2 regions of the Agrobacterium sp. 22-221-1 genome follow, and region 2 is predicted to be linked to the other one. Evidence: predicted binding sites of a transcription regulator. Region 2 holds the regulator's gene; the other holds the start of a gene.
What was found. Region 2 encodes HrcA, which represses chaperone genes, less so after heat shock. Its sites were predicted from a motif close to GTTAGCACTCNCNNNNNGNGAGTGCTAAC; they were not measured.

Region 1: the regulator HrcA is predicted to act here: its motif matches at 2,138-2,166, upstream of groES (co-chaperone GroES).

Annotation. Positions count from the first base shown of each region.
Region 1 covers NZ_JBNWCL010000016.1:65,990-69,405, reverse strand. Annotated here, with positions in the region: gene groL (chaperonin GroEL) at 77-1,711, opposite strand; gene groES (co-chaperone GroES) at 1,786-2,082, opposite strand; gene ACQZ5N_RS20790 (TIGR01459 family HAD-type hydrolase) at 2,451-3,299, shown strand; gene ACQZ5N_RS20785 (bifunctional riboflavin kinase/FAD synthetase) at 3,347-3,416, shown strand, end outside.
Region 2 covers NZ_JBNWCL010000007.1:60,991-64,406, forward strand. Annotated here, with positions in the region: gene hpf (ribosome hibernation-promoting factor, HPF/YfiA family) at 1-243, shown strand, start outside; gene ptsN (PTS IIA-like nitrogen regulatory protein PtsN) at 326-787, shown strand; gene grpE (nucleotide exchange factor GrpE) at 869-1,504, opposite strand; gene hrcA (heat-inducible transcriptional repressor HrcA) at 1,617-2,708, opposite strand; gene rph (ribonuclease PH) at 2,844-3,416, shown strand, end outside.

The DNA.
Region 1 (3,416 bases), on a different contig from region 2:
CGTCAATCACGCATGGGCGGCAAAGAAAAAGGGCGATCCGAAGACCGCCCTTTCCTTATTCCGGTGACAGGACTGATTAGAAGTCCATGCCGCCCATGCCGCCGCCCGGCATTGCCGGCATCGGAGCGTCCTTCTTCGGAAGCTCGGCGATCATGGCTTCGGTGGTGATCAGCAGCGAAGCAACCGAAGCTGCGTTCTGCAGAGCCGTGCGAACAACCTTGACCGGGTCGACGATGCCGAGCTGGATCAGGTCGCCATATTCGCCGGTCTGGGCGTTGTAGCCGTAGTTGTCTTCGTTCTTCTCGAGGATCTTGCCGACAACGATGGAAGCTTCGTCACCTGCGTTGTCTGCAATCTGGCGAACCAGAGCCTGCAGAGCGCGGCGGATGATGTTGATACCGGCTTCCTGGTCGTCGTTTTCACCCTTTGCGGTGATCTTCGTGGACGAACGCAGCAGGGCAACGCCGCCGCCCGGTACGATGCCTTCCTGAACGGCAGCGCGCGTCGCGTTGAGAGCGTCGTCGATGCGGTCCTTCTTTTCCTTCACTTCGACTTCCGTCGAACCGCCGACGCGGATAACGGCAACGCCGCCAGCGAGCTTGGCAAGACGTTCCTGCAGCTTTTCGCGGTCGTAGTCGGAGGTGGTTTCTTCGATCTGGGCCTTGATCTGGGCAACACGGCCTTCGATGTCGGACTTCTGGCCGGCGCCGTCAACGATCGTGGTGTTTTCCTTGGAGATCGAAACCTTCTTCGACTTGCCGAGCATGTCGAGGGTAACGTTTTCGAGCTTGATGCCGAGGTCTTCGGAAATGACGGTACCACCGGTCAGGATGGCGATGTCTTCCAGCATGGCCTTGCGGCGGTCGCCGAAGCCAGGAGCCTTGACGGCAGCGATCTTGAGGCCGCCACGCAGCTTGTTGACGACGAGCGTTGCAAGAGCTTCGCCTTCGACGTCTTCAGCGATGATGACGAGCGGCTTGCCGGTCTGAACGACAGCTTCGAGAACCGGCAGCATGGCCTGAAGGTTCGAGAGCTTCTTTTCGTGCAGGAGGATGTAAGCGTCTTCGAGGTCCGCAACCATCTTTTCCGGGTTGGTCACGAAGTAGGGCGACAGGTAGCCGCGGTCGAACTGCATGCCTTCGACGACTTCGAGTTCGGTTTCGGCGGTCTTGGCTTCTTCAACGGTGATGACGCCTTCGTTGCCGACCTTCTGCATTGCTTCAGCAATGTCGAGACCGATCTGACGCTCGCCGTTTGCGGAGATCGTGCCGACCTGCGCAACTTCTTCAGACGTGTTGATCTTCTTGGCCTTGGCCTGAAGGTCCTTGACGACTTCAGCAACGGCCAGATCGATACCGCGCTTCAGGTCCATCGGGTTCATGCCGGCAGCAACTGCCTTGGAACCTTCGCGAACGATGGCCTGGGCCAGAACGGTCGCGGTGGTGGTGCCGTCACCGGCGATGTCGTTGGTCTTGGAGGCAACTTCGCGAACGAGCTGTGCGCCCATGTTCTCGAACTTGTCTTCCAGTTCGATTTCCTTGGCGACGGAAACGCCGTCCTTGGTGATGCGCGGAGCGCCGAAGGACTTGTCGATAACGACGTTACGACCCTTCGGGCCGAGGGTGACCTTTACTGCATCAGCAAGAACGTCGACGCCCTTGAGCATCTTTTCGCGTGCTGTGCGGCCGAATTTTACTTCTTTGGCTGCCATTTTCAAAACTCCTGGTTTCGAATGGCCGGACCGGGTCCGGCTTGAAATTTAAGGAAACGATGGGTCGACTGAAATCAGCCGATGATGCCCATGATGTCGGCTTCCTTCATGATCAGAAGGTCTTCGCCGTTGAGCTTGACTTCGGTGCCCGACCACTTGCCGAACAGAACGCGGTCGCCAACCTTGACGTCGAGAGCGACGACCTTGCCGGCCTCGTCACGTGCGCCGGAACCGACGGCGACGATTTCGCCTTCCTGCGGCTTTTCCTTGGCGGTGTCGGGAATGATGATGCCGCCCTTGGTCTTTTCTTCGGACTCAACGCGACGAACGACGACGCGATCGTGAAGCGGGCGGAAATTGGTGCTTGTCATTGTCTAATCCCTCGATCAAATGACTGCGCGAGCTTTTGGAACTCGCCTGATGGGTGTTAGCACTCTCCTTTATCGAGTGCCAGCGGAACCGAGATAAGGAGGGCTTCTGCCGGAGTCAAGAACGCCCTGTCTGAAAAATTTCATGGCTTATGGTTATCAGCGTTCCATGACAGAAATTTCCCATGCGTGGACGGGCGCGGCGGCGTCGTTCTTTTTGCCCGTTGCAGCCGCATCGCATCTAAGGGGCATTTGTGTTCATGCTGCGTCAGGCGGGCCAAAGACCGGTCTGGCGGCGCTTTTTTCCTTGCCATCGGCGTCCCGCTTTGCGATGTCACGCTCACCCTCTTCTCGCATCCGGAAAGCATCTCATGGCCCATCGCATTCTCACTCTCGGCGAAATCACGGCTGGGTTCGACGTTATTCTTTCGGATGTCTGGGGCGTGCTGCACAATGGCGTCAGCGCCTTTCCGGATGCGGCGGTTGCGCTGCGGGAAGCGCGCAAGGCCGGCAAGACGGTGGTGCTCATCACCAATTCGCCGCGTCCCGCTCCCGGCGTCATCGCCCAGCTTCGCGTTCTCGGCGTGCCGGATGAGGCCTATGACCGTATCATCACGTCCGGTGACGTCACCCGCGGTCTGATTGCGGAAGGTCCGAAAAAAGTCTTCCTGCTCGGCCCGGAACGGGATCTGCCGCTGCTGGACGGTCTCGATGTCGAGCGCGTCGGCGAGGCGGAAGCGCAGTCCGTGGTCTGCACCGGCTTTTTCGACGACGAGACGGAAACGCCCGAGGATTATACCGAAATGCTCAAGGGCTTCATTGCCCGCAACGTGCCGATGATCTGCGCCAATCCCGATCTGGTGGTGGAGCGCGGCGAGCGCATCATTCCCTGCGCCGGCGCCATGGCCGCTTACTACGAACAGCTCGGCGGCGAGGTCCGCATTGCCGGCAAGCCGCATGCACCGATCTATGAAGCCTGCCTTGCGGCGGCGAAAGAAGTGCGCGGCGCCTTCGCCAAGGATCGCGTGCTTGCCATCGGTGACGGCATGCCGACGGATGTGAAGGGCGCGATTGCGAGTGGTCTCAACCTTCTTTATATCAGCGGCGGCATTCACGCTGCCGAATATACGCTGAACGGCCAGACGGACGAGGCGCTTCTCAACGCCTATCTCAAGGGGCAGGGTGCTGCTCCCGGCTGGTGGATGCCCCGTCTCGCCTGAGGACGTCTTGCCTAAGGAATAGCTGGCGCAGGAATGGATCGATTGCCATGACCGTCTTTCACCGCAATGAAAAAAAGGAGCCGCTGCCGGAAGCTCTTCGCGGCGGCGTCATCGCCA
Region 2 (3,416 bases):
ACGGTGATGGATGCTATTCCCGATGAGGACCACGAGGTTCCTGAAGATTACGCACCCACCATCGTAGCGGAGAGTTCGAAACAGATTAAGACAATGTCCGTCGCCAGCGCCGTGATGGCGCTCGACATGACGGACGAACCGGTTCTGCTGTTCCGCAGCCCGGGCAAGGAATATCTCAACATCGTTTACCGGCGTCATGACGGCAATATTGGCTGGATCGACGCGGAAACGATCAAGAGCTGAACAGTCTGACAAGACGTGGGAGGCAGAGCGCGAAAGTGCATCTGCCTCCTGCATCGTCTCGATGGCATGAAGGAAAAAGAGAATGGCGTTGGCAGATTTGCTGCAACAAGATGCGATTATTCCCGCCCTCAAGGTGAATTCCAAAAAGCAGTTGCTTCAGGAGCTGGCCGCAAAGGCAGCCAGAATTACCGGAGTCTCGGAACGGGAAGTTTTCGACGTCATCCTCCAGCGTGAGAAACTCGGCTCCACCGGTGTGGGCCACGGCATCGCCATTCCGCATGGCAAGCTCAACAGCATTCATCAGATCACCGGCGTCTTCGCACGTCTTGAAACACCGGTCGATTTCGAAGCGCTGGACGACCAGCCGGTCGATCTGGTTTTCCTGCTGCTCGCGCCCGAGGGCGCCGGCGCGGATCACCTGAAGGCGTTGTCCAGAATTGCACGCGCCCTGCGCGACCCTGAACTGGTCGCCAAGCTGCGCGCCACCGATTCCGACACCGCAATCTACGCTTTCCTCAATCAGGAGCAGGCGACCGCGGCCTGATCGCGGGCTAACTCCCTCAGTTTAACGGCAATAAAAAACGCGCCCTAAAGGCGCGTTTTTTATGACGTAAGGATAGATGCCTTACGCGTCCTTTTCATTAAGAGACGAGGTGCCCGGCTCGGCCGATGCCGCAACTTCCGCCTTCGGGCCGCCCTTGGCGACGCCGACCATTGCCGGGCGCAGGACGCGGTCGCCGATGGTGAAACCGGCCTGAACCACCTGCAGCACGGTATTGTTCGGAACCGCCGGATTCGGAATTTCGAACATGGCCTGATGGAAATTCGGGTCGAACTTCTGGCCCTCCGCGTCGATCTTCTTCACGCCGTGGCGTTCCAGCGTCGACAGCATCGAACGTTCCGTCATCTCGACGCCTTCGATCAAACCGTTGAGACCGGCTTCGCCATTGGTCTTGAGTTCATCGGGAATGGCTTCAAGCGCGCGGCGAAGATTATCGGAAACGGCGAGCATATCGCGCGCGAAACCAGCGAGCGAATAGGCTTTCGCATCCTTGACATCGCGTTCCGTGCGACGGCGAAGATTGTCCATTTCGGCCGCGAGGCGCAGGAACTTGTCACGCAGGTCGGCATTTTCAGCCTTGAGCAGCTCGACCGGATCGGGTTCGGCAGCGTCAATCGGCTCTTCCCCGGCGAGCGCGGGTTCGACAAACTCTTCGGCGACGTCCGCGTCAGGTCCGGGCTTTTTTGTATCGTCGGTCATGACGTTCTCCAGATTTGAATATGTTGGTTGCGCCCGATATCGAGCTTTGACGGGCAAAAATCAAGGCTTGCGGCGAAAAGCTTGCCGCATTCCCTGACCTTGCGGGTCTGTCCTATCTCTGCTTGCGGGAAAGGCGAGCCATGATCTGCGCCGTATAGTCCACCATCGGCACGATACGGGCGTAATTCAGCCGGGTCGGGCCAATGACGCCGACCGCACCCACGACACGATTGTCCTCATCGCGATAGGGCGCGACGATCAGCGACGAACCGGACAGCGAAAAAAGCTTGTTTTCCGAGCCGATGAAAATCCTGACCCCCGAGCCGCTTTCCGCGAGATTGAGGATTTCGATGAGATTTTCCTTGCGCTCCAGGTCGTCGAACAGCAGGCGCACCCGATCGATATCTTCCTCACCGGCGAGACCTTCAAGCAGGTTGGAGCGACCGCGAACGATGAGACGGCCGAGCTTGCCCTCCTCATTATCTCCCGCCCATACCGCAAGACCACGCTCCACGAGGTCCTGCGCCAATATGCCGAGTTCCGATTGCAGTTCCGCCCGCTGCGTCTGAAACTGACCGCGCAACTCATGCAGCGTCTGACCGGAGAGATGGGCATTGATGAAATTCGCCGCTTCGGTCAATTGCGACGAAGAGATGCCGGCCGGCAATTCGATGATGCGGTTTTCGACCTGATTGTGGTCGCCCACCAGCACGGCGAGCGCCTTGGTGGGCTCCAGCCTTATGAATTCGACATGCTTGAGGATGACGTCGTTCTTCGCCGTCAATACGAGGCCCGCGCCGCGCGACATGCCGGACAACATGCGGCTAGCCTCCGTCAACAGCCCTTCCAGCGATTGCTCGTGCCCGGCGACCGGCCCGATCTGACGGTCGATAGTCGCCCTTTCCTCGGCGGGCAGGTCACCCACCTGCATGAAGGCGTCAACAAAGAAGCGCAGCCCCGTCTGGGTCGGCAGGCGACCGGCGCTGATATGCGGCGAATAGATGAGGCCAAGCTCTTCGAGATCGCTCATGACATTGCGAACGGAGGCGGGTGAAAGCGACATCGGCAACAGCCGCGACAGGCTGCGCGATCCGAGCGGCTCGCCCGTATCGAGATAACCTTCGACGATGCGCCGGAAAATTTCCCGAGACCGTTCATCCAGCAGCGATGCCTGATCTTTTGATAGCGGTGCGGAAAAACCCATTTCGTCCGTTCTTTGTCGTTCAAACCAGCTCGCATCAATATAATGCGTTGCAACGCCGCGGCAAAATGGAAATTGGCTTTGCAAAAGCCCGGACCTCGCCTTAGAAGGCAGGGACCAACATGGAGAGTGGATCATATGCGGCCTTCAGGCAGAAAAACCGACCAGATGCGCAAGGTTTCCTTCGAGCGCAATTTCTCGAAACATGCCGAAGGTTCCTGTCTCGTGAAATTCGGCGACACGCATGTGCTCGTCACCGCAAGCCTTGAAGAAAAGACGCCGCCGTGGCTGCGCAACAGCGGCAAGGGCTGGGTCACCGCCGAATATGGCATGCTGCCGCGCTCCACCCATGAGCGCATGAAGCGCGAAGCCGCTTCCGGCAAGCAGGGCGGTCGCACGCAGGAAATCCAGCGCCTCATCGGCCGTTCGCTGCGCGCCGTCGTCGATCTGCAGGCGCTTGGCGAGCGCCAGATCAGCATCGACTGCGACGTCATCCAGGCCGATGGCGGCACCCGCACCGCCTCCATCACCGGCGCATGGATTGCGCTCCACGATTGCCTGAAATGGATGGAAACCCGTAACATGATCAAGGTCGAGAAGGTTCTGAAGGACCATATCGCCGCGATCTCCTGCGGCATCTTCGCCAACCAGCCGGTGATCGATCTCGATTATCTCGAGGATTCCTCCGCCGAGACCGATGCAAATTTCGTC